3 regions of the Mesorhizobium sp. M1409 genome follow, and region 3 is predicted to be linked to each of the others. Evidence: predicted binding sites of a transcription regulator. Region 3 holds the regulator's gene; each other region holds the start of a gene.

What was found. The regulator LexA, encoded in region 3, represses DNA repair genes until DNA is damaged. The targets are predictions, from matches to a motif close to TGTTCNNNNTGTGTTCNG.
Region 1: the regulator LexA is predicted to act here: its motif matches at 1,715-1,732, upstream of NKG99_RS04925 (helicase-related protein).
Region 2: the regulator LexA is predicted to act here: its motif matches at 2,507-2,524, upstream of dinB (DNA polymerase IV).

What each region holds. Positions count from the first base shown of each region.
Region 1 covers NZ_JAMYKV010000004.1:59,485-63,677, forward strand. Annotated here, with positions in the region: gene NKG99_RS04915 (acetyl-CoA C-acetyltransferase) at 1-337, shown strand, start outside; gene phbB (acetoacetyl-CoA reductase) at 454-1,179, shown strand; gene NKG99_RS04925 (helicase-related protein) at 1,901-4,193, shown strand, end outside.
Region 2 covers NZ_JAMYKV010000076.1:12,189-16,381, reverse strand. Annotated here, with positions in the region: gene NKG99_RS36095 (MGMT family protein) at 152-328, shown strand; gene NKG99_RS32975 (2OG-Fe(II) oxygenase) at 325-1,068, shown strand; gene NKG99_RS32970 (dihydrofolate reductase family protein) at 1,084-1,671, opposite strand; gene NKG99_RS32965 (winged helix-turn-helix transcriptional regulator) at 1,783-2,199, shown strand; gene dinB (DNA polymerase IV) at 2,555-3,802, shown strand; gene NKG99_RS32955 (cupin domain-containing protein) at 3,821-4,193, opposite strand, start outside.
Region 3 covers NZ_JAMYKV010000035.1:29,505-33,697, forward strand. Annotated here, with positions in the region: gene NKG99_RS23775 (ComEC/Rec2 family competence protein) at 1-2,028, shown strand, start outside; gene lexA (transcriptional repressor LexA) at 2,025-2,777, opposite strand; gene kynU (kynureninase) at 3,223-4,193, opposite strand, start outside.

The sequences.
Region 1 (4,193 bases), on a different contig from region 3:
CGGCGTCGACCCGCAGATCATGGGCACCGGACCTATTCCTGCCTCGCGCAAGGCATTGGAAAAGGCTGGCTGGTCGGTCGGCGACCTCGACCTGATCGAGGCCAATGAAGCCTTTGCGGCGCAAGCCTGCGCCGTCAACAAGGACATGGGCTGGGATCCCTCGATCGTCAACGTCAATGGCGGCGCCATCGCCATCGGCCACCCGATCGGCGCATCTGGCGCCCGCATCTTCAACACGCTGGTCTTCGAGATGCGCCGCCGTGGCGCCAAGAAGGGCCTCGCTACGCTCTGCATCGGCGGCGGCATGGGCGTCGCCATGTGCGTGGAGGCAATCTGAAGAAAAGCAAATAGCGAGTAGCGAATAGGGAAGAATGGCGTCAGCGCGACGGGACATCAAATCCCTACTCGCTATTAGCCACTCGCTATTCGCTCCCGACCAAAGGGAGGAACATTATGACCAAGGTAGCAATCGTCACGGGCGGATCGCGCGGTATCGGCGCGGCGATCTCGATCGCATTGAAGACCGCCGGCTATTCGGTTGCCGCGAACTACGCCGGCAATGACGACGCGGCGGCGAAATTCAAGGCCGAAACCGGTATCCCGGTCTACAAATGGTCGGTCGCCGACTATGATGCCTGCACCACCGGCATCAAACAGGTCGAGGCCGATCTCGGCCCGGTCTCGGTGCTGGTCAACAATGCCGGCATCACCCGAGACGCCATGTTCCACAAGATCACGCGCGAACAGTGGAAAGAGGTCATCGACACCAACCTGTCCGGCGTCTTCAACATGACGCATCCGCTGTGGAGCGGCATGCGCGACCGCAAGTTCGGCCGCGTCATCACGATCTCCTCGATCAACGGCCAGAAGGGCCAGGCCGGCCAGGTCAACTATTCCGCCGCCAAGGCCGGCGACATCGGTTTCAGCAAAGCTCTGGCTCAAGAGGGGGCGCGCGCGGGCATCACCGTCAACGTCATCTGCCCCGGCTACATCGCCACCGAGATGGTCAAGGCTATCGACGAGAAGGTGCTCAACGAGCGGATCATCCCGCAGATCCCCGTCGGCCGCCTCGGCGAGCCCGAAGAAATCGCGCGCTGCGTCGTTTTCCTCGCTTCCGAGGATGCCGGCTTCATCACCGGCTCGACCATCACGGCCAATGGCGGCCAGTATTTCGTCTGATGACGGGCGGTGCGGGCGGACAGACCGACGGGCCAGCCCGCCGGCCCGTTTTTTCGTTGCCGGGCCTGATCCTTTCGACATGCCCTCGTCGGGTGCTGACCCAATCCGGTACGCAGAGGTTAATAGCGGCTGGCCGCCCTGTGCGAAACCGGTTCCCAAGCCTGTGGATTCTCGGTGGATAAGCTGTTCACAACACAAGATATTGGGGTGAACAAACCAAGAATATTCCGGCATCCTGATTCGTCGCCGATTCGTTCCGGCTTTGACCGGAACGTTAACGGCGACAGCTGGAATCGCCTGCCAATTCCTTAACGCGGATTAGGAAAGATCAACAATTTCATAAGCTTGAGCGAGGCATACCAAGCCATCATGATCGTTTCTCGGCAAAGGTTAACAGCAACGCCCCCTTGCACCCTCTTAGCATAAAACGGGCCAGTTCAGCGATTCAGCATGTGGTGCGACTCCTGGTCGCAAAATCCACATGTAGCCGTGAACAAAAGCTGAATCTGGCCGAGTCACTGATTCGTCGCCGATTCGTTCCAGACTCGTTCTATCCGTTAATCCGCGGCCGATTGAGAGTTTGACAAAAACACCTTCTGGCCGGCGGTGGAACATTCCGCTTTCGCTTCGCGCCCGAAATCCCTATGTGTCGCCTGTCATACGCGCCACGTGAGGCACGCTCCCGACAACCAGAGGCCAGAAAGCCTTATTCCCAGGGTCGATGAACATCCAGCCGAAACACACTGAGCCGCTAATCCTGTCTGGCCGCGACGTGACCGCCGTGCTTGGGCCCACCAACACCGGCAAGACCCATCTCGCCATCGAGCGCATGGTGGCTCATGAGAGTGGCATCATCGGCCTGCCGCTCAGGCTGCTGGCGCGCGAGGTCTATGCCCGCGTCTGCGAAAAGGTTGGCGCTCACAAGGTCGCGCTGATCACCGGCGAGGAAAAGATCCAGCCGGCGGGCGCGAAATATTCGGTCTGCACCGTCGAGGCCATGCCGCGCGAGACCGATGCCGCCTTCGTCGCCATCGACGAGGTGCAGCTTGCCGGCGACCTCGAGCGCGGACACATCTTCACCGACCGTATCCTGCATCTGCGCGGCCGCCAGGAAACGTTGCTGCTCGGTGCCGCCACCATGCACGGCATTTTGCAGCGCCTGCTGAGAGGCGTCTCTGTGGTGACGCGGCCGAGGCTGTCGCATCTTGCCTATGCCGGCCCCAAGAAACTGACACGGCTGCCGCGGCGCACTGCGATCGTCGCCTTCTCGGCCGACGAGGTCTACGCCATAGCCGAACTGATCCGCCGCCAACAGGGCGGTGCCGCCGTCGTGCTCGGCGCGCTAAGCCCGCGCACCCGCAACGCCCAAGTGGCATTGTTTCAGTCCGGCGATGTCGACTATCTCATCGCCACCGACGCCATCGGCATGGGCCTCAACCTCGATCTCGATCACGTCGCCTTCGCCCAGAACCGGAAGTTCGATGGTTATCAGTATCGCAACCTGACGGCGGCCGAGCTTGGCCAGATCGCCGGCCGCGCCGGTCGGCACCTGCGCGACGGCACCTTTGGCGTCACCGGCCAGGTCGACCCGCTGGATGAGGAACTGGTCAAGAAGATCGAAGGCCATGATTTCGATCCGGCGAAGGTGCTGCAATGGCGCACCGCGCGTTTCGACTTCGCCAGCCTCGATGCGCTGAAGCGCTCGATCGAAACCAATGCCCCGGTCGAAGGGCTGACGCGCGCGCTGCCCGCGGTCGACGCGCAGGCGCTTGAATATCTGTCCCGCGATGAAGACATCCGCGCTCTTGCCAGCAATGCCAAACGCGTTGCGCTGCTGTGGGAAGCCTGCGCACTGCCCGATTACCGCAGGATCGCGCCGGCCCAACATGCAGACCTCGTTGCTTCGATCTACACCGACCTTGCACGGCATGGCCATGTCGACGAGAATTACATGGCCGAGCAGGTGCGCCGCGCCGACACCACCGAGGGCGACATCGACACGCTGTCGCATCGCATTGCCCAGATCCGCACCTGGACATTCGTGTCGAACCGGCCCGGTTGGCTGGCCGATCAGGCACACTGGCAGGAAAAGACGCGCGAAATCGAAGACAGATTGTCGGATGCGCTGCATGAGCGGTTGACGAAACGCTTCGTAGACCGCAGGACTTCCGTCCTCATGCGGCGCCTTAGAGAAAATACCATGCCTGAAGCCGAAATTAGTCCTACCGGAACCGTCCTTGTCGAAGGCCACCATGTCGGCGAGTTGCAAGGGTTCCGCTTCACCGCTGATCAAACCGCCGGCGGTGAAGACGCCAAGGCGGTGCGCACCGCCGCCCAGAAGGCGCTGGCCGCCGAGTTCGAGGCGCGCGCCGAACGCTTCGGCGCCTCGGCCAATGGCGACATCGCGCTTGGCTCGGATGGCACGCTGCGCTGGATCGGCGCGCCGATCGGCACACTGGTCGCGGGCGAAGACGCGCTGAAGCCGCGCCTGGTGCTGCTGGCCGACGAACAGCTGACCGGCCCGGCGCGCGACAAGGTCGCCGCGCGTGCCGAGCGGTTCGTCAATTTCCAGATCGAGTCGCTGCTGAAGCCGCTGGTCGACCTGAAGAATGCCGACCAGATTTCTGGCATCGGCCGTGGCATCGCCTTCCAACTGGTCGAGAATTTCGGCCTCATCAACCGCCGCGACATCGCCGAGGAGATGAAGTCGCTCGACCAGGAAGGTCGCGCCGCGCTTCGCCGGCTCGGCGTGCGCTTCGGCGCCTACCATGTTTTCGTGCCGGCGCTGATCAAGCCGGCACCCGCCGGGCTTGTGACGCTGCTGTGGGCGCTGAAGAATGACGGCAAGGACAAGCCCGGCTTTGGCGACGTGGTTCACGCCCTCGCCTCCGGCCGCACCTCCGTGGTCATCGACCCAGCCTTCGACAAGACCTTCTACAAGCTGGCGGGCTACCGCAATCTCGGCCGCCGCGCCGTGCGTATCGACATCCTGGAACGGCTGGCCGACCTGATCC
Region 2 (4,193 bases), on a different contig from region 3:
GATCTCCCCACCCGTGGGGGAGATGTCCGGCAGGACAGAGGGGGGCGCCATAGAGCACCTACCTTGGCGACTTGAATTTGAAAGCAAGCACTGGAGTGAGTGCGGGAAGCCGTCTCTGTAGAGTTCAGGCACAGACAAGGGAGTAAAGGCAATGAAGCTCATGCAAACGCAAATAGCCGCACCGGCGACCGTCCATGCCGCCCTCGACACCATCGCCTATGTCGGCATTCCCTGCCACCGCGTCGTCCGCGCCGACGGCACGCTGTCCGGCTACCGCTGGGGCGTCGAACGCAAGCGCGCTTTGCTCGACAAGGAGGCTACGATATGAACGCCCACGCCAAGGTTGCCGCATCCGTGGTCGAAGCCGCCAAGACACGCGTCGCCGGTTACGACTGGCCGGCGCTTGCCGCCGAACTCGACGGCTTCGGCTGCGCGGTGATCGAAAAGCTGCTGTCGCCTCAGGAGTGCCGGCGGATCGCCGGCCTCTATTCGGATGAGAAGCATTTCCGCAGCCACATCCATATGGCCAGGCACGGCTTCGGCAAGGGCGAGTACCGCTATTTCCGCTATCCCCTGCCGGACTTGCTCGGCGGCCTGCGCAGCGCGCTCTATCCCAGGCTGGCCGAGGTCGCCAACCGCTGGAATGAGCGCATGGGGCAGGCCACGCGCTACCCCGCGACCCATGCCGCCCTTCTCGAACAGTGTCATGCCGCGGGCCAGACGCGGCCGACGCCGCTGTTGCTGCAATATGTGCCTGGCGACTTCAACTGCCTGCACCAGGACCTCTATGGCGATCTCGCCTTCCCGCTGCAGGTGGCGATCCTGCTTTCCGAGCCGGGCCAGGATTTCACCGGCGGCGAGTTCGCGCTGACCGAACAGCGGCCGCGCATGCAGAGCCGGGTCGAGGTGGTGCCGCTGCGCCACGGCGACGCCGTTGTCTTCGCCGTCCACAACCGGCCGGTGCAGGGAACCAAGGGCAATTACCGCGTCAATCTGCGACACGGCGTCAGCCGGCTGCGCTCAGGCATGCGCCACACGGTCGGCATCATTTTTCATGATGCGAAGTGAAGATCGTGAGCCGCCTCACCCCGCCGGAGCATAGCGGTTGATCACCAAGCCGCAGGCATAGGCCTTCGAGCCGAGCAGCGCCAAGTTTTGGAAACCGCCCTGGTCGAAGATGCGGCGTCCGGCACCCAGCACCGCCGGGTTGATGAACAGCTGGAACTCGTCGAGCAGCCCGGCCGCGATCAGCGCCGAGGCGAAACCGGCGCCGCCGAAGACGGCCATGTCGCCGCCCTCGCCCGCCTTCAGCGTATTGATTTCGCGCGGCAGGTCGCCGCTGGCCAGCCTCGTGCGCTCCCACGCCGATTGCTCAAGCTTGTCGCTCAGCACCACCTTCTGGGCGTCGACGACGCGTTGCGCGAAAGCATAGAACGGGTCGCGCGGAAACTTCTTCGCTGCCTTGCCCCAATGGCTGAGATAGCCTTCCTCCGCCATCTTGCGGCTGAGCAGGATGGTGTCGATGCCGGAAAAGACAGCGTTGAAATCCTGCTTCAGCTCCTCGTCCCAGCCGATGTCGTCGCCCCACCCCCAGAGCTGCCAGCGGTGGTCCTCATTGGCGCCGACAAAACCGTCGACCGACATCTGCATCTGCAGGATCAGCTTTTTCATTGTCGTCTCCCGGTCGTCAGGCTCGAAAGAACTTTGGTTTACTTTCGGAACCATTGACCCAAGGTAAAAATGATGTCAATAGTAAAGCGATTTAAAAATGGAAGCATAGAAATGTCGACCCGTGAAAAATCCGGCTGCCCGATCAACCTGTCGCTCGAATTGCTCGGCGACCGCTGGACGCTGCTCATCATTCGCGACCTGGTCTTCGCCGGGAAAAAGCATTTTCGCGAATTCCTGCAGTCCGACGAAGGCATCTCGTCGCGCACGCTGGCCGAGCGGCTGCAGACGCTGCAGCAGGAAGGCATCCTTACCCGCAGCGAGGACCCGACGCATGGGCTGAAGACTGTCTATCGGCTGACCGAGGCCGGCATCGACCTGCTGCCCGTGCTGGCCACGCTTGGCGCATGGGGCAGCAAGCACCGTAGTGCCGACGACAGACTGGCGCGGATCGCCGACGAGCTGGCGGCGGGCGGCGAGCCCGAACTGGAACGAATGAAGGCGGCGTTGCGAGCGGAGCATGTTGGCTAGTAGTCGCGGTCCGTGAACAGCACCACTCTCCTCTGCAAGGTGGCCGCCGCCCCTCATCGCCCTGCCGGGCACTTCTCCCCGTATAGTGACGGGGAGAAGGGGGCTGGCCGCAACGCCGGCATCCATTTTTGCAACGCTGGTGGTTGGCGAAACCGTCGATGAGAGCGCCCCTCTCCGGGGAGAGGATGCCGGCAGGCAGGTGAGGGGCAGCGCTACCGCTGCGGTTTTGGCGACGCATTCGAACCGAGAGCGATTACCTCACCAGGCATTCCGCAAACCGCTCTCCGCTTGACAAATCACCCCCTTTTGTTCTCTATTTGTTCAGGTCTATCAGCAACGTTGGATATGCGGCCGGATGGAAACGACAGCCACCATCCTGCATGCCGATCTCGACGCCTTCTACGCCTCGGTCGAGCAGTTGCTCGACCCGTCGCTGCGCGGCAAGCCGATCGCGGTCGGTGGCGGTGTTGTGCTCGCTGCCTCCTACGAGGCGCGCGCCTTCGGCGTGCGCGGCGGCATGCCGGGACGCAAGGCGCGCGAGCTCTGCCCGCAGCTGATCTTCGTCGGCGGCAATTTCAACCACTACCAGCGGCTGGGCGACGCGGCGATCAAGGTGCTCGACGATTTCACCCCATTGGTCGAGCGCATCTCCATCGACGAGGCCTTTGCCGATGTCGCCGGCTGCACGCATTTGTTCGGGCAGCCAGAAGAGATCGCCACGACCATCCGCCGCCGCGTGCGGGCCGAACTCGGCCTGCCGATCTCGATCGGCGTGGCGCGCACCAAGCACCTGGCCAAGATCGCCTCGCAGGTCGCCAAGCCCGACGGGCTGGTGGTCGTCGAGCCCGGCACCGAGATCGCCTTCCTGCACGATCTGCCGGTCGGGCTGATGTGGGGCGTCGGCCCGGCGACCAGGGCGCGGCTGGCCGAGATCGGCGTCGAGACCGTCGGCCAGCTGGCCCGGACCCACAGCGGCGCGCTGACGCGGCTGCTCGGTCCCGCCGCCGGCGAAAAACTCGCCGCGCTGTCGTGGAACCGCGACCCGCGCAAGCTGGAGACGAAGCGCCGGGCGCACTCGGCCGGCGCGCAATCGGCGCTTGGCCAGAAGCCGGCCGTGGCGCGGGTCATCGTGCCCACCCTGCTGCACCTGGCCGACCGTGTCGCCAGCCGGTTGCGCGCCAAGGCGAGGCCCGGCCGCACCGTGACCGTGCGCGTGCGCTTTGCCGATCTCAGCGCCGTCACGCGCTCGATCACGCTCGACCAGCCGATCTCGGCGACAACCATGCTGGCCGAGATCGCCGGCGACCTGGTGCGCGGCGTGCTCGCCGACCATCCGCACGAGAAGCTGATCTCCCTGCTCGCGATCTCGGTCTCACATCTCGAGGAAAGCTTCGAGCTGCAGCTCGAACTGCCCCTCGGCCTCGCCGATGAGAAACGCCGGCCCGGTACCAGGAAAGGCCTGGCACGCTTCGACGCCGACCGCGCCATCGACAAGATCCGCGAACGCTTCGGCAAACAGGCGGTCGGCTACGGCACGGTGGCGCTGGAAGCAGCGCGCTCGGTGCCCGACGAGTTCAGGGAACTGGCGGAGAAGGAATTGTGAGCCGGAGACAGCCGGGCGCTATTGCGTCTCTTCGCCATCCCAGTACCGTCGCACCGCTGCCATGTCGAAAATGCCGTCGCGCCGGCGCAAGGCGTCGACCCCCATCTTGTTGGAATCGGGATAGACGCAGACCTCATTGGGATTGTGCTCGCCGATCATCAGATAGCGGCACGGCCCGGTGCCGCTGTTGAGGAAGGAATGACCAACCGGCCGGCCGGCGGGAAAGCAGGCATAGTCGCCGGCCTTCATCTCGTGGCGCTCCTCGCCAAGCAGCAGCGCCACCTGCCCTTCCAGGATCAGCGCGTGCTCCTCTTCGAGCATGTGGTAGTGCCGGGGCGCCAGGCGCATGCCGGGGGCCGGCGCCTCGATCAGCACGCCGACATGGTAGTCT
Region 3 (4,193 bases):
ATGGCGGCACTTTTGTGCGCGTTCGGCCTGCTCACCGCAAAGGTCGAGACATGGCGGGCGGGAACGCAGATGCTGGGCTCGGAAATCTCGACGCAAGTGACCGGCCGCGTCGTTTCGCTCGACCGGATGGAGAGCGGTCGTATCCGGCTGACCATCGACGTCACATCGACCGCAAGGCCGAAACTGCGCTATGCGCCGGAGCGGGTGCGACTTTCGGCGCGAAAGATCCCGGCGGACGTGATCGCCGGCTCCCTGATCACTGGATATGCCAAGCTGTTGCCGCCGACCGGGCCTGTGCGGCCGGACAGCTACGACTTCTCCTTCGACAGCTATTTCGCCGGCATCGGCGGCAGCGGGTTCTTTCTCGGCAATCCAAAACTTATCGTCACCGATGACGGCGACATGCCGCTATCGGACCGCCTTTCCTCGGGGATAGAAAAAGCCCGTGAAGCGATTGCCGACCACATCAGGGGCAGCGTCGGTGGCGCCGAGGGCGAGATCGCGGCGGCGCTGATCGTCGGCGTGCGCGCCGGCATTCCCGATGACATCAACGAAGCTATGCGGCGTACCGGCATCTACCACATCATCTCCATTTCCGGACTGCATATGGCGCTCGTCGCCGGCACCATCATGGGGTTGCTGCGCGGCGCCTTCGCCTTGTTTCCGGACTTTTCCGCGCGTCGTCCGGTCAAGAAATACGCCGCCGTCGCGGCACTGTTCTCGATCGCCGCCTATCTCATCATCTCAGGCATCGTCGTCGCCGCCGAGCGCAGCTTCATCATGCTGGCGGTGATGCTGATTGCCGTGCTGTTCGATCGGGCGGCACTCACCATGCGCAATCTAGCAATTTCGGCGATCGCCGTCATCGTGGTGTCGCCGCATGAAGTGGTCGGCCCGAGTTTTCAGATGTCCTTCGCCGCAACCGCGGCGCTGGTCGGCGCCTATGCCGGCTGGTCGGAGCATCGTGCGGGAAAGACGAGACCACCGCCGCCAAAGCGGTCGCTGCCTGGTTTCCTGACGCGAAAATTCCTGCTGGCGGCAGGCGGCCTTTCCATGACTTCCATCATCGCCGGCGGCGCCACTGCGCTGTTTGCCATCTGGCATTTTCAGCGTGTGTCGCCGCTCAGCCTGTTCGCCAATCTGGCGATCATGCCGATCGTATCACTGGTCGTCATGCCTTTCGCCGTCCTCAGCGCACTGGCGATGCCATTCGGCGCCGACGGCCCCTTTCTTTATGTAATGGGCAAAGGCCTGACGGCGATGATCGCGATGTCCGGATGGATTTCCGAGCGTTCGCCAGTCGACGCAATCGGCTTGATTTCGCAGCAGTCTGTCCTTCTGGTGGCGATTGCCCTTGTCATCGCGACGATGGCGACGACATGGCTGCGGCTGGCAGCTCTTCCTTTCGCGCTTGCCGGCCTGCTGACGGTCTCGGACACGCGCGCACCCGACGTGCTGATCTCGGAGGACGCAAGGCTGGTTGCGTTGCCGATCGGCGGCGGCGAACTCGCGGTCAGCCGGGCCAGGCCGAACGAATTCACCGTCGACAACTGGAAGCGTGCGCTGACATCCGAAAGCATCATCGTGCCGGAGGTGTTCGACGAAGGCGACGGTCAATTCGACGTCGCTGATGCGGCTGAAATGCCGCCGGGAGCACCGTTCTATTGCACTTCAGGCGTTTGCGTCGCCAGGCATCCGTCCGGCGCGTTCATTGCCTATGTCGAGGACCGAAAAGACACCTGGAAAGCCTGTGGTTTCGCCGACCTGATCGTCATCAATGACGCGACGGCCTATGACGCCTGTCACAACCCGCTGGTTCTCGTTATCACCAAACGGCAACTGGCCCGCAAAGGCAGTGCTGCCGTCTTCTTCGATCGCCAATCGGCGACCGCGCCGGCGACAATCAGCTTCGCCGTGGACAGGCCATATCGGCCCTGGCACGCGCAACGCAAGTTTTCACGCGAGGCGAGGGGACTGCCGCCCTTCAAGAGACCCGAGAAGCCAGTCGTTGAACCGCAGCTGCCTTAGTAGCGGCGGATCAGGCCAACGAGCTTGCCCTGCACCTTGACCCTGTCTGGCCCGAAAATACGGGTTTCATAGGCCGGATTGGCGGCTTCGAGAGCAATCGAGGCGCCCTTGCGGCGGAACCGCTTCAGCGTCGCTTCCTCTTCATCCACCAGCGCCACGATGATCTCGCCAGGGCTCGCCGTATCGGCATTGCGGATGATGACGGTGTCGCCGTCGAAGATGCCGGCCTCGATCATCGAGTCGCCCTTGACCTCCAGCGCATAGTGCTCGCCGCCCATGATCATGTCTGGCGGCACCGAGATCGAATGCGTCTGGTGCTGGATGGCATCGATCGGCACACCGGCGGCGATGCGCCCCATCACGGGGATCGACACGGCGGCGACCACGTCGTCGTCATTGCCTGCTGAAGACATCCGCGAAGACGCTGGCCTGATCTGCCGGCCAAGGCCGCCCTGGCCGAGACTGGCCTGACCAAGACTGCCCTGGATGACGCTTGGAGAGAACTTCTTTGCCGCGTTGAGGCCGGGTGCGATCGAGTCCGGCAGCCGCAGCACTTCCAGCGCGCGTGCCCGGTTGGGCAGCCGGCGAATGAAGCCGCGCTCTTCCAGTGCCGTGATCAAACGATGAATCCCGGATTTGGAGGCAAGGTCGAGCGCCTCCTTCATCTCGTCGAAGGATGGCGGAATGCCGCTTTCCTTCAGGCGTTCATGGATGAACATCAGCAGTTCGTGTTGCTTGCGCGTCAGCATGGCGGCCCCCAGGGTACCTGAAACCAGAATCGGAAAAACAAACCCAGAACAAACACTATCTGTTCCAGTTGTGTTCCGCAACTGTTTAAAGTTTAATGAATTTATTAAGGGGGTCGAAATTATTGGCGCTCGCCAGCGGGCCTCGTCGACGGCTGTATGCCGTCACAATGCGCTTGCCGGCATTGAAATTGTTATGGTTAATGGGCTGTGGCCCACCCTTGGCTCAAGCCTGGCATGAGCTGCCCATGGATCCGCGACGGGCGCATTTCCAGCTTTCCGGGCGTTCGTTTGCCGTGAACGAAACGAAGCCAAAATGCCAACCTTGGTTAATCTATTGCAGCCTGCGCTGGCTACCAGCGGCGAACGCATTCGCGAGCCGAAAAATTCGTCCTCCGTCATCCGACCTGGGGGCAAGACGCGACGACAGATCGTCGGGACGGCCGCGTCAGGTTACGGCCTCCTTGACGGCGAAACGCTGGTCCTTCCATGCACTCGTGCGCAGAATGTCTTCCAGCACCTCGACCGCCAGCCACACGTCCTTGTAGCCGACATAGAGCGGCGTAAATCCGAAACGGATGGTTGACGGCGCGCGGAAGTCACCGATCACGCCGCGCTCGATCAGCGCCCGCATGATTTGATAGCCATGATCGTGAAGGAACGACACCTGGCTGCCGCGCCTGGTCGCGTCGCGAGTGCTCTCCAGCGTGAGACCATAGGCGCCGCACTTCGCTTCGACGAGCTGGATGAACAGTTCGGTCAGCGCGACGCTCTTCTTTCGCAATGCCGCCATGTCGACGTCGTTCCAGATGGCAAGCGCGCCTTTGAGCGCCCGCATCGACAGGACCGGCTGCGTGCCGCACAGAAAGCGGCGGATACCGGTGCCGGCAACATAACCCCGTTCGAAGGCAAAGGGCCGTGCATGCCCCCACCAGCCGCTGAGTGGCTGGCTGATCTCGCCGTGGTGGCGCTGGGCGGCATAGATGAAGGCTGGCGCGCCCGGACCGCCGTTGAGGTACTTGTAGGTGCAGCCGACAGCGAAATCAGCATTTGCATGATCGAGCTCGACCGGCAGAGCGCCCGCGGTGTGGCAGAGATCCCAAACGATCAGCGCTCCGGCCGCATGAGCCTTGCGCGTCAGCGCCGTCATGTCGCGCAGTTCACCGGATTTGTAATTGACGTGGTTGACCAGCACCACCGCGACGCTTTCGTCGATCAGCTCTTCGATGGTTGGCGCGTCGACGCCCGCGAGGCGCAGCAAGGCGCCATCCCGGGTCGAGGCCACGCCTTCGGCGATGTACAGGTCGGTGGGAAAACTGTCACCCTCGGCGACGATGGCCAACCGGCCGGGCCGCATCTCCATCGCCGCATGCAACACCTTGTAGATGTTGGTCGACGTCGTGTCGCAGACGACGGTCT